DNA from 2 places in the Ureibacillus endophyticus genome. Region 2 is predicted to be linked to the other one. Evidence: predicted binding sites of a transcription regulator. Region 2 holds the regulator's gene; the other holds the start of a gene.
The links. The regulator NrdR, encoded in region 2, represses ribonucleotide reductase genes. The targets are predictions, from matches to a motif close to AACACNATATATNGTGTT.
Positions count from the first base shown of each region.

Region 1: a site for NrdR is predicted at 3,319-3,336, ahead of NKR20_RS10735 (vitamin B12-dependent ribonucleotide reductase). Genes of this name have one in related genera too.

Region 1 is NZ_JAMYWW010000001.1:2,184,162-2,191,421, reverse strand. Features, by position in the region: gene gcvPA (aminomethyl-transferring glycine dehydrogenase subunit GcvPA) at 1-102, shown strand, start outside; gene gcvPB (aminomethyl-transferring glycine dehydrogenase subunit GcvPB) at 95-1,564, shown strand; gene NKR20_RS10745 (rhodanese-like domain-containing protein) at 1,822-2,205, opposite strand; gene NKR20_RS10740 (lipoate--protein ligase family protein) at 2,306-3,142, shown strand; gene NKR20_RS10735 (vitamin B12-dependent ribonucleotide reductase) at 3,388-5,958, shown strand; gene NKR20_RS10730 (FAD-binding oxidoreductase) at 6,213-7,260, shown strand, end outside.
Region 2 is NZ_JAMYWW010000001.1:2,525,128-2,532,387, forward strand. Features, by position in the region: gene NKR20_RS12415 (DnaD domain protein) at 1-2,671, opposite strand, end outside; gene nrdR (transcriptional regulator NrdR) at 2,691-3,161, opposite strand; gene NKR20_RS12425 (glyceraldehyde-3-phosphate dehydrogenase) at 3,425-4,444, opposite strand; gene coaE (dephospho-CoA kinase) at 5,222-5,815, opposite strand; gene mutM (bifunctional DNA-formamidopyrimidine glycosylase/DNA-(apurinic or apyrimidinic site) lyase) at 5,834-6,706, opposite strand; gene polA (DNA polymerase I) at 6,719-7,260, opposite strand, start outside.

The DNA of each region.
Region 1 (7,260 bases), 340 kb from region 2:
TATCCGGAATTAGAAAATCATGCGTTAATTGCTGTGACAGAATTACGTACAAAAGAGGAAATCGAAACATTAGTTGCAGAAATGGGGGCTTACAATGCTTAACGAAAACCAATCTCTTATTTTTGAATTATCGAAAGAGGGACGTGTAGGTTATAGTTTACCTGAAATCGATGTACCTGATTTCGATCTTGCTGAACTTTTACCAGAAGGATATGTTCGTGAAGAAGCTGCCGAACTTCCAGAAGTTTCAGAGCTTGATATTATGCGTCACTATACTGCACTTTCACGCCGTAACCATGGTGTAGATTCAGGTTTCTATCCACTTGGTTCGTGTACAATGAAATATAATCCAAAAATTAATGAAAACGTTGCTAGACTTTCTGGATTTGCTAATATACATCCACTACAAGATGAATCAACTGTACAAGGTGCTATGGAATTACTATATGAGTTACAAACCTCTTTAGTTGAAATTACAGGTATGGATGAAGTAACTTTACAACCAGCAGCGGGTGCTCATGGTGAATGGACAGCATTGATGATGATTCGTGCGTTCCATGAAGCAAATGGTGAAGGACATCGAAACAAAGTAATCGTACCAGACTCTGCTCACGGAACAAACCCTGCTTCTGCAGCTGTAGCTGGTTTTGAAACAATTACAGTTAAGTCAAATGAAGACGGATTAGTAGACTTAGAGGATTTACGTCGTGTAGTTGGAGAAGATACTGCTGCATTAATGTTAACAAACCCAAATACATTAGGTTTATTTGAAGAAAACATTCTTGAAATGGCTGAAATTATTCATAGTGTAGGTGGGAAAGTATACTATGATGGAGCAAACTTAAATGCGGTTATGTCAAAGGCTCGTCCTGGAGACATGGGCTTCGATTGTGTTCACTTAAACTTACACAAAACATTTACTGGTCCTCACGGTGGTGGAGGTCCTGGTTCTGGTCCTGTAGGGGTTAAAGCGGATTTAATTCCATTCTTACCAAAACCAGTATTAGTGAAAAAAGAAGATGGAACATTCCATTTCGATTACGATCGTCCACAATCAATTGGCCGTGTAAAACCTTATTACGGTAACTTTGGAATTAACGTTCGTGCTTATACTTATATTCGCACAATGGGTCCAGAAGGGTTAAAAGCAGTAACAGAATATGCTGTATTAAACGCAAACTACATGATGCGTCGTTTAGAACCTTATTTCGATCTTCCATATAACCGTCATTGTAAACATGAATTTGTGTTATCTGGACGCCGTCAAAAGAAATTAGGGGTTCGTACATTAGATATTGCAAAACGATTACTTGACTTCGGTTATCATCCACCTACAATTTACTTCCCATTAAACGTGGAAGAAGGAATGATGATTGAACCTACAGAAACAGAGTCAAAAGAAACGTTAGATGCATTTTGTGATGTTATGATTCAAATCGCAAAAGAAACAGAAGAAAACCCTGCAATTGTACAAGAAGCACCTCACACAACTGTCGTAAGCAGATTAGATGAAACACGTGCTGCACGTACACCAGTGCTTCGTTATACAAAAGTAGAAGCTTAATATTTTGAAGCGTCTCACTATAGTGAGACGTTTTTTATGGTGTGCGTGGATGGTTGAAATGATTATATTAGTGGAAATCAAAAAATTATTTTAATTTAATAGTGACTATTTATATAGGAAGAAACTATTTTTTTCTAAAAGATAATAGGGAAAAAGTCTAAAAATATATTAAAAATGGGATGCCCCTAAAGAATGGCATCCCAATTATTTTAAGATAGTATTGTAACTGAAATTTTTACAGTTTAGTGAAAAATTAGTTATGCTTTTGTTTTCACTTTACCAGTCCAAGTTTTAAATCCACCTTGAAGTTGGTAAAGCTGATTGTAACCTTTTTTCTTTAGGAATAATGCAGCACGTGCACTTCGACCTGAATTCTGACAATACAAATAAACAGGTAGATCTGGTCTAATTTCTTTGTATCGTTGGCGTAATTGTGTAGATGGAACATTACGTGCACCTAAAATATGTCCAGCATCAAATTCTTTTGTCTCTCGTACATCGATTAATTGCGCCTTGCGATAGCCTTGAATGAATTCTTCTTGAGTTAGATTTGTTACTGCTTTTTTTAATCTTAACATGTTTACTAAGACATACACGATTATTAAACCAAGTATGATAGCGATTGTATAAAGTACTTCCACTACTAAATTTCTCCTTTCTTTCTCCATTTACCATTATAAAAGAGAAAGTAGCGATAGTCCAATGGGTTTGATAAAATGATATTTATTGTGAGGAGATGAAATGATGAAAGCAAAATGGTATTTTATAAATTCTGGACCATGTCGTCCTTCATATAACATGGCTTTAGATGAAGCATTACTAGACTTCCATAGTAAGGGGGAAATTCCACCTGTAATTAGATTTTATGAATGGAATCCAGCAACTTTATCGATTGGCTATTTCCAAAGTGCAGAAAAGGATATCGATTTAGATGCAGTAAAAGCTCAAAATCTTGGTTTTGTTAGACGACCAACTGGTGGACGGGCTGTTTTACATGAACATGAATTAACTTATAGCATAATCGTCACAGAACAATATCCTAATATGCCTGCAACCGTTACAGAAGCTTATCGAGTGTTAAGTGAAGGTTTACTAGTTGGTTTCCAAAACCTTGGCTTAGAAGCTTATTTTAGCGTTCCAGATACAGAAGAAAAACGTGCTGATTTAAAAAGTCCAAAAAGCGCAGTTTGTTTTGATGCTCCAAGTTGGTATGAACTTGTTGTTGAGGGTAAAAAAGTAGCTGGAAGTGCGCAAACAAGACAAAAAGGTGTCATTTTACAGCACGGTGCCATTTTATTAGAACTAGATGAAGAAAAACTATTATCTGTATTTAAGTTTTCTTCTGACAAAGTTAAGGAAAGAATGCGAAAAAAATTACCTGAAAAAGCAGTTGCAATTAATCAATTAACATCTAAAAAAATTACGATTTCACAATGTATTGATGCTTTCAGAGATGGTTTTGAAAAGGCACTTGATATTGAATTAGTTCCTTATGAATTAACTTCTGAGCAATTAGAGTATGTTAGAAATTTAGAAGAAAAAAAATACTTGACTGATGAGTGGAATTATAGAAAATAGTATATAGAACATACGTTTTGTTTAAGCTGAAAAAATATTTTTTCATTGAAAGTCATGTATTCTCAACGTTTTATACAAATTTAAAAAAATCAACCCCTTGCATTGATAATTTTTATGCGGTAATCTTTTCTAGTGAATATAAATAATACAACATCTAGTGTGATTATTTTGATAGAAGCACAATATATTGTGTGGTTATTGAGTGTAAATCATACTAGATGTATTAATAGCAAGGAGGCTGGCAGATGGTAATGGTAAATGAAACACAAACAACCATCCTCATAGAGCAACTTAATAATGACATCGAGAATTTCCCCCAAGTTCATCCAATTACAAAGGACATGCATATAACTCATAAAGGCGTGTCAAGATTGGTGATGATTGACCGCTATTCGTTTAAGGATACAGAAAAGAAGACATTAAAGCCTGGAGATTTTGTAGTATTAACTATTAAGGAAGATCCAAAATTTCCTGCACGTGGATTAGGGTTTATTCGCTCAATTGATTTTGAAGCAAAGAAAGCTGAAATTTTAATCGAGGAAGAATACCGTCACGTACTAGATGATTCTAAAGAACAAAATACAGGCATTATTGTAAGGTCCTTAGACGTTATTGAAAAGCCTCTAGAAGTTTTTTATGAACAAATCGCAAAACGTAATGCAACAGGGTTAGCTTCTGTTGAAGAAACAGATGAAAATAGAGAAAAATGGTTTAATAAATTCTATGAGCAACTTGTTTCATTGAAATTTATCCCTGCTGGACGAGTGTTGTACGGAGCTGGTTCACAAACAGATGTAACATTCTTTAACTGTTATGTTATGCCTTTTGTCCCTGATAGCCGTGAAGGGATAAGTGATCATCGTAAACAAGTTATGGAAATTATGAGTCGTGGTGGCGGAGTAGGTACAAATGGTTCTACATTACGCCCTCGTAACACACTTGCACGCGGTGTAAATGGAAAATCTAGTGGTTCAGTATCATGGCTTGACGATATTGCTAAGTTAACACATCTTGTAGAGCAAGGTGGTTCAAGACGTGGAGCACAAATGATTATGTTGGCAGATTGGCACCCAGATATCGTTGAATTTATTATTTCAAAAATGCAAAATCCACGTATTCTTCGCTATTTAATTGAAAATACAGAAGATGAGCTTATTACCCGCTTAGCTCAAGAAAAGCTGAAATTTAAGCCATTAACACAGCAAGAAGAAGCGATGTACCAAGGTATTGTAAATTATAAAAATATACCTGGCCTTGGTGGTTTCAGTGAAGCAATTATTAAGGATGCCGAATCGAAACTTCGAGATGGTGGAACATATAGTGTTCACAATCCAGAATTTTTAACTGGTGCAAATATTTCAGTTACTTTAACAAAAGAATTTATGGCAGCAGTCGAAAATGATGAGGAGTACGAACTACGTTTCCCAGATGTTGCAAACTATACTCCTGAAGAAATGGCCATTTATAACGAAAAGTGGCATGAAGTAGGGGATGTTCGTGAATGGGAAGCTCTAGGTTACAGAGTACGCACATATCGTAAAATTAAAGCTCGAGAACTTTGGAATTTAATTAATATTTGTGCAACTTATGCCGCAGAACCTGGTATTTTCTTCATTGATAATGCGAATGACATGACAAATGCACGTGCTTACGGGCAAAAGGTTGTAGCAACAAATCCATGTGGAGAACAGCCACTTGCGCCGTTTTCAGTATGTAATTTAGCAGCTGTTAACTTAGCTCAATTTGCTCAAAAAGAGTCAAAAACTGTTGATTTCGAATCATTGAAAGAAACTGTAAGAATTGGTGTACGTATGCAAGATAACGTTATTAATGCAACACCTTATTTCTTAGAGGAAAATCGTAAGCAAGCCTTAGGAGAACGTCGTGTTGGTCTTGGCGTTATGGGCTTAGCAGATTTGCTTATTTATTGTGAAAAAGAATATGGTTCACAAGAAGGTAATGAGTTAGTTGATAAAATCTTTGAAACAATTGCTGTCACAGCGTATGAATCTTCTATTGAACTTGGAAAAGAACGCGGAAGCTTCCCATTCTTACAAGGTGAAACAGAGGAAGAAACTAATCGTTTAAGACAAGCCTTTGTGAATACAGGATATATGCAACAAATGCCTGAACATGTTCGCCAAGGAGTACTAGAAAACGGTATTCGTAACTCTCATTTATTAACGGTTGCACCTACTGGATCAACTGGTACAATGGTGGGTGTTGCTACTGGTTTAGAACCTTATTTCTCCTTCGTATATTACCGTTCAGGTCGATTAGGTAAGTTTATTGAAGTGAAAGCTGAAATTGTACAAGAATACTTAAAAGCGCATCCAGATGCAGATGAAAACAATTTACCACACTGGTTCATTTCTTCTATGGAATTAACGCCTGAAGCTCATGCGGATGTACAATGTGTAATTCAACGTTGGGTAGACTCGTCAATTTCTAAAACTGTGAACGCTCCAAAGGGTTATACTGTTGAGCAAGTTCAAAAAGTATATGAACGCTTATACAAAGGTGGTGCGAAGGGCGGTACGGTTTACGTTGATGGAAGTCGTGATTCACAAGTACTGACATTAAAAGCTGAATCTTCACATGATGAGCAATTAGCATTTGAAGAAGTATTGGAAGAAAAAGTGAAGGAAAAGCCAGTTGTATTGGTTGATACGATTGCGCCACTAACATCTACGAATGTGACAATCGGTTCAGAAGTAGGGAATACTTGTCCGGTTTGCCGACAAGGTACTGTTGAAGAATTAGGTGGCTGTAACACATGTACAGGTTGTGGAGCACAACTAAAATGTGGTTTATAAAAAATTAGTGAAAACTTAAAATAATCTCATTTAAAACATCCTTTTAGATTAAATTCGTCTAAAAGGGTGTTTTTTTATGTAATGTCTAAAGAAGAACATGGGTTAGAGAAGGGTGAGAATATCAAGAGTCCCTTTTTGTGCATATAGTACAAAAATTTTATGTTAAATTCTTATTTTTTAGCATAACCGTACATATAATTTGAGTTTTCTAAATTATAAAATTATTAAAATGATATTCAATTGAGGTGAATGTAATGGATCAACACATCATACAAGAATTTATAAATATAGTTGGTGAGAAAAATGTGAAAATGACAACTGCGCAGTTACTAGCGTATTCATATGATGCAACTGCAAACTATCAAGCTTTACCTGACTGTGTTCTGTCTCCTAGAAACACTGAGGAAGTATCTGAAATTGTGAAAATTTGTAATGAGCATAAGATTCCGATTGTTCCAAGAGGATCGGGTTCGAATTTAGCAGCTGGTACTGTTCCGAATAGTGGTGGTGTCGTACTGCTATTTAATCATATGAATAAAATAGTAGATTTCGATAAAGAAAATCTAACGATCACCGTTCAACCTGGTGTCATTACTGCTGATATTTGTAGCTTTGTGGAAAAAGAAAATCTTTTTTATCCGCCAGATCCTAGTTCGATGAAAATTTCAACGATTGGTGGGAATATTTGTGAGAATTCTGGGGGATTGCGCGGGCTCAAATATGGTGTCACAAAGGATTATGTGAAAGGGCTTACAGCAGTATTGCCGAACGGAGAGATACTAAAAACGGGAGGAAAATTAGCAAAGGATGTAGCAGGGTATGATTTAACTGCTTTATTAGTAGGTTCAGAAGGTACACTAGCTGTCATCACAGAAATCATTTTAAAGCTTGTACCATTACCAAAGACGAAAATGACTGGAATTGCCTATTTCAATTCTTTAGAGGCTAGTGCCAAAACAGTATCAAGCATTATAGCCAATAAAATTATTCCTGTTACCCTAGAATTTCTTGATAAAAAAACAATCGAAGCAGTTGAGCAATTTATGAAGATAGGTTTATCTACTGAAGTTGAGGCGATGCTCATTTTTGAGCAAGATGGAGACCTTGCTGCAGTAGAACATGACGTAAATGAAATGACAAGAATTGCTAATGAGAATGGAGCAATTTTCACAAAGATAGCAAATGACGAAGCGGAAGCGGATAAGTTAAAAACAGCTCGTCGTGTCGCTTTATCTGCATTATCGAGATTGAGACCAACAACGATTTTAGAGGATGCAACTGTACCTCGATCTGAAATTGCAA
Region 2 (7,260 bases):
ATTCTGGGATTTTTTCAACTCTTCCCCATTTACTTCTAGGGCGATTTTCTTGTTCCACTTGTCGTTTCGCATAATTTTCTTTTTCCATTGCGACATGTTCAGCAGCATCTTTAGCTGTTACGAAATTTTTACGACTCCAACTATCTGCAATCGTTTCAACATATGCTCTTGGTAATTTTCCATCTTTTATTTCTAATACATATTCTATTAATACATTCGCAACGCCTACTGGAAGCTTATAACGATGTACAAGCTTTTCAGCAAGTTGAATATTATTCGCATAAGGTTCTACACCATGGTTCATCTTTTTCAAGAATTCATATGGTGTTGTCATTTCATATTCTTTAAACTCTTCTTCAATCACTCGATTACCAATCATTTGTTGTATATCAATTTCGGATATAGTTGGAACATATCCAACATTGCGGAGCATTTCATTCGTTGTTTCTTTATTGTGTATTACAGCTTTAGCTTGTTGTACCGTTTGGATATTTTGATGCACCCAATTAGCTGCAATCGTTTCAACATACTTTTTAGGCAATTGACCTGATTTCAGATTGTATACATATTCAATCAAAACATTAGCGACACCAATCGATAAGCCACTATTTAAAACAAGGCTTTCTGCTAATTTCAAATTTGAAGCACTAGGTTCAAGTCCATTTGACAATTGTTTTAAAAATTCATAAGGAGTTTTAGAACTATAATGATCTACATCATTACCATTGCGTTGTATATGTTCCTGTGTTATTTGTGGAACATATCCGAGCTTGCTCTTCATCTCTAACTCTTCTTCTGTTTTTGATAAATATTCAAATGCTTCTTTTGCAGTCTGAATGCCAGCTTGTCTTAAAGTATTCGCAATTGTTTCCACATAACGCTTAGAAAACTTTCCATCCTGTCTAGATAGCACATACTCACTTAATACATTGACAACACCTAAAGGTAAATCATATTTATTAATCAGATCTTCTGCTATTTTAACATTTGTTGGGAAAGGTTCGCTGCCATTATTTAAATCTTTCATAAATTCGTAAGGTGGTGTAGATTCATAAAAATAATAAATACCATCCACTTCAGAAAAATCTTTTTTAATAGATTCTCTTGTGATAGATGGAATAAAACCGGTTGTCCTTAAGAATTCTTTATTTTTAATAGTTTTGTCAATTTGATTTAACGCTTCTTCCGCAGAATCAATTCCAATTTTCATCCAGTTACTTGCAATCGTTTCAACAAACCTTCGAGTAACTTTCCCCTCCGTTTGCTCAAAGGCATATTCCATTAATACATTCACGACACCAATTGGCATTGAATAGTTTTTAACTAGGCTTTCTGCTAATTCTATTGTATATGGGAAAGGCTCTCTACCATTATTTAATTGTTTTAAAAATTCATAAGGTATTGTTCGTTCATATTTTGCAAATCGATCATTAACAATAGGAACGTTTTGTTTTGCAAGTTCGGCTTCGCTTACTTGAGGAACATATTCTTTATTTTTCAATTTCTTAAATTTATCGTGTTCTGAGCGAGCGATTGCCATTGCTTCTTTGGCCGTTTTAATATTTTTACGATTCCAATGATCAGCAATTGTTTCAACAAAGTTTTTTGGAAGCTTTTTATCTGTTTGAAGCATAACATATTCAATTAATACGTTCACTACGCCAATATTCATTCCATGGTTAATAAACAGATTCGATACAAGATCCTTTGTATAATCTGTTGGTTCTTTTCCATTATTTAAATTACGTAAATGCTCAATTGGATTTGTTGATTCAAAATACTCGATCATCTCTTGTTCTTTTGATTTAACAGGATTCTCAACAATTCGATTTTCTTCAATCTCTGATGAAAAGAACTTTTGTAATTGAGGAGGTTCCTTTGAAATCGTTAATTTATAAACATCTGCTGCTGCTTTTTTTAATCGATCTCTCGTAAGATTCATTTGATCATCTAGTGCTAAAATGACAACCTTTTGCATTTCAATTGGGTTGAAACGATAAAGGTATGCTAATTTTGCAATAACCTCACGTATTTCTATCGTTAACGTTTTAGACGGCACTAACTGTTCGCTTAAACCACTTTTTAATAAATCAAAATCAAATTCTTCCATGTAAAATGGATAATCAGTTTTAACAGTTGGCTGATTATCCATTTGTTCCACATTAATTTTACTATGAACCGGTTTATAAACGTCCGTAAACGTTCTAGAAATATCCGTATAACCACTAGTAGAGATTGTGCTTACGAAACGTTTCCGTAATTTCCGATAGGCCTGTTCACCGATTTTTGAAAAAAGAAACATTGATAATAAAGGATCTTGGAAAAACGTATTGGCATCAAGAGGACGAATCAGTTCATAAATAAATGAGCGATTTTCTTCTTCCTGTTTGCGAAAGGTTCGAAGCAGTCCAATTGCTTCTAGGGCAATTCGTGCTTCAAAAATTTTTCCGATCGGCATGTTTAAAACACTCATTAAATAATAATGAGTCATACTATTAGTCAATGCATCTTCCGCTTCAGCCCATAATGTTAAATAAAGACTTATCGGTTCTGGCCCTGTTAATGGTTGGTAAAACAACGTTAAGAGTTGTCGCTCCTGCGTTGAAAGTGATTGAGGGAGACTGATTTCAAAATGATCCGCAGGCTGTAATTCCTTATATAAATGAACCATTTTTTACCCTCCTGAAATTTTATTTTTTTAAATCGGATTGACGGTGCAATAAATCTTTTAACTCCGATATAAAGACATTAATATCTTTAAACTGTCGATACACAGAAGCAAATCGAACATAGGCAACTTCATCTTCTTTTGCAAGTAAATCCATAACCATTTCTCCGATTTCCTCTGAACGCACCTCAGAGTTACCGATTCTTCTTAAGTTTTTTTCAATTGAAATTACAATGGATTCTAATGTTTCCAATGGTACAGGACGTTTTTCACATGCACGTATTAAACCACGCAAGACTTTTTCTCGGCTAAATTCTTCCCGAGATCCATCCTTTTTAACAACGATTAGTGGTGTTTCTTCAATTCGTTCAAAAGTTGTAAAACGATACCCGCAAGATTCACATTCTCTTCTTCTTCTAATTTCTTTATTATCGTCAACTGGTCTTGAATCAACTACCCGTGTACCATTATATTGACAAGCTGGACATCTCATATATATTCTCCGTTCAACTTAATTTCGTAATCATATTATAACAAATCTATTTGCGCTATAAAAATGCTCTATTTCTTTTTGCAAGTTAACATTTTAATACAATTTACAAAACATGAAAAGAGTACGAGATGTAGCAACAGTTTACAAAGAATATTAAAGGAGCACTAATACAAATTTGTACTTCCTAATTATTTCCTATACAAAGAAAAAAAGGCAGGAATGTATATCCTACCTTTGACTTAATTGATATTTATTTCACAAGGTTATGCAGTAACAGTTTCTAAAGCTTTAACAATTTTCTTCGTTAAATCTACAACACGTGCAGAATAACCCCACTCATTGTCATACCAAGCTAAAACTTTTACTTTTCTTGTACCCATTACCATTGTTAATAATCCATCAACAGTTGAAGAATAAGTTGTTGTATTGTAATCAGTTGATACTAATGGTTCTACTGAGAAGTTTAAGATTCCTTTTAATGGACCTTCTGCTGCAGCTTTAAACGCATTGTTTACTTCTTCAACAGTTACATCTTTTTGTAAGTCTACAACTAGGTCAACTAAAGATACGTTAGAAGTTGGAACACGTAAAGCCATACCATGTAGTTTACCTTGTAATTCTGGAAGTACTAATGCTAATGCTTTAGCAGCCCCAGTTGATGTTGGAATAATACTCTCCGCACATGCACGGGCACGGCGTAAATCTTTATGTGGATTATCAATATTTTTTTGGTCATTTGTATAGGCATGAACTGTAGTCATTAAACCATTTTCAATTCCAAATGTATCATTTAATACTTTTGCTACAGGAGCTAGACAGTTCGTTGTACATGATGCATTAGAAATAACATCGTGCTTAGAAATATCTAATAATTCATCATTTACACCCATAACAACTGTAACATCTTCGTTTTTACCAGGGGCAGTTAAAATTACTTTTTTAGCACCAGCTTCTAGGTGCATTGCTGCCTTACTACGTTCATTAAATTTACCAGTTGCTTCGATTACAATATCCACACCTAATTCTTTCCATGGTAATTGTAATGGATCACGTTCACTAATTAACTCTACTCGTTTACCGTTAACAATTAATGCGTTTTCAGCAGTTTCGACAGTACCCTCAAATCTACCGTGATTTGTGTCATACTTTATTAAATGAGCTAATGTTTCAGCTGGGTAGCTTGCATTAATAGCTACAATATTTAAATCTTCTTGTACAATTGCTTGGCGGAAAACCATGCGACCAATTCGGCCAAAACCATTTATTGCAATAGAAACTGTCATTATCTATAAAGCCTCCTGTAATATGCTCTTAATTATGTTATCTGTTCTCTCCAAATAGTATAGCACATTCGCAAAAAAGGTGAACATATTTCTTCAACAAAATAAAAATTCTTATATTCTGAATATAAAGAAAAGCGGAGGCGGGTCGCTCAGGCTCGACACGCACTGGAGACTCCGACAAGAAGGCGCTTTTTGCCTTTGTAGGAGGAGTCGAAGTGTCGCGAGAGCCTACCCGCCGCAGCTAGACAACTTAGAAATGTGGAAGCGCTCGCCCTGCTCTGACAACAACTGGAGGAATCGACAAAAGGGCGCTTTTTGCCCTTGAAGGCGATTCTGAAGTTGCCGAGGAGCTAACGCGCGGAGCTAGACAAATTAGAAAAGCGGAGAACGCTCGTTCAGCTCTTGAAGGCACTGGAGACTTCCGACAAGCGTGTTTACACGCGCCGGAGGAAGTTGAAGTGTCCGAAAGAGCTAGCGTTCGCAGCTAGACATCTTAGAAAAGCGGAGCGCGTTCGTTCAGCCTTGAAAGAAACTGGAGACTTCTGACAAGTGTGCTCGCACACGCAGGAAGAAGTCGAAGTTTCCGAACGGCTAACGCGCGGAGCTAGACATATCCGAAAAGCGGAGCGCGTTCGTTCAAGCGTAATACCCATAATAATACTTACTTTTAAATCCAATGATAATAAATCGAATTTCAAATCCATCAAAATAAAAAACCTCTACGCTTAGAGTAGAGGTTAAAGGATGTTATTATGCCTTGTAATTTCAAGGGGAATGTTATAACACATTCCATTTATTTAAAATATCTTCGAGTTGTTGTCTAGTTTCTTCAATCGACCCATTATTATTTATCACCGCATCTGCACCTTGTTCCTTGATTGAAAGAGGTAACTGTGAACTGATGCGTGCTTTTGCATCTTCTTCATTTAATCGATTGCGTTCAATCAATCGTTTCAATTGCGTCTCTTCATTTACTGAAACAACAAGTATTTTTTCAACGTAATGTTGCAGTTTACTTTCAAATAACAGAGGAATATCCATAATAACTGTTTTTGCCCCGTTTGCAACATGTTCATCCCGTTGACGCAACATTTCTGCTCTAATGGCTGGATGGATAATATCATTTAATACTTTACGTTTAGATTCGTCATGAAAAATGATGGAGCCGACTTTTGCTCGATCCATCGCTCCTTCAGGTGTTATTACTTCTGGACCAAAAACATCCGCTATTTTTTGTAATGTTTCACTTCCACGCTCTACTACTTGTCGAGCTACTAAATCCGCATCAACAATTGGAAAACCATATTCTTTTAACATATTAGCTACTGTACTTTTACCACTCGCAATACTACCAGTTAATCCAATAATCATTCCCAAATCCCACACCTTTTAATGTTGACATTGTGGGCAATAGACTGAAGTACGCCCACCAATGACCATCGATTTTGTATTTGATCCGCATTGAGGACAGATTTTCTTACCGTACATTTTAAGTCGGTGCTGCATTCCACCTGCTTCACCGTTAATGTTACGATAATCCGAAATTGTTGATCCGCCCATATCAATACTTTCTTGTAAAATGTTGCGGATAACTTCAAATAATTCAATCTTTCTCTGTTTACTTATACGGCTCGTTTTTCGACCAGGATGAATTCCCATCTTAAATAGTGATTCAGTTGCGTATATATTACCGCAACCGGAAATTACTTGTCCGTCCATAATGACTTCTTTAATCGGTTTATTTTGATATTTCGGTAACTCACTCTTTCTGAGGAAAAAATCACAAGCATCTTCTTCAAAAGGTTCTGGTGCCATTTGCAATAGCGGTGCATGTTCTTCTTCCTTCACAATAAAGCGCATTTCCCCAAATCGACGAATATCACTATAAACAAGCAGTTCCCCTGACGTTAAGTAAAAAACGCCATGGGTATGCTTCCTGAATTTTTCTTCTGTAATCTCATTTAAATCATTTACGACAAACCAAGCACCTGTCATACCTAAATGATTAACAAATAAATACTCATCATAATTTTTTTCTAAATGAAAATAGATATATTTGGAACGCCGTGTTATTTTCGAAAATGTCATTCCTTGCATTGCTTGTTCAAATAAGTTAGGTTCTATCGCTTTCACAATGCATTGCTTACCTTCTGCCCAAGAATTATAAATCGTTTGGGATAGTTCAACTTTTTCAATTGTCTTCCCTTCTACTTTAGGCACTAACGCCCGAACAACACCTTCTACTTCTGGTAATTCAGGCATCTCTACACTTCCTTACTTTGCATCGTACCAAGTACTACCATATGAGAAATCCACTTTTAAAGGAACTTTTAATTCTATAGCATTTTCCATTACTTCTGGTACAATTCGTTCTAAAATTTCAATTTCATCTCGTGGTGCTTCAAATATTAATTCATCATGCACCTGTAATAATAATTTCGATTTAAGCCCCTCTTCTTTTAATTTTGCATCCATATCAATCATTGCCTTTTTAATAATGTCAGCAGCACTTCCTTGAATTGGGGTGTTCATTGCAGTTCTTTCTGCAAAACTTCTTAAATTAAAGTTTCGATTTGTAATATCCGGTAAATATCGACGACGATTTAAAATCGTAGTGACATACCCTTTTAATTTAGCTTCCTGAACAATATTATCCATATACTCTTTTACACCAGGAAAACTTTGTAAATATTTATCAATAAACTCACCCGCTTCTTTACGAGTAATATCTAAATTCTGAGATAAACCGTAATCACTGATTCCATATACAATACCGAAGTTAACTGCTTTTGCAGCACGGCGCATGTTACTCGTTA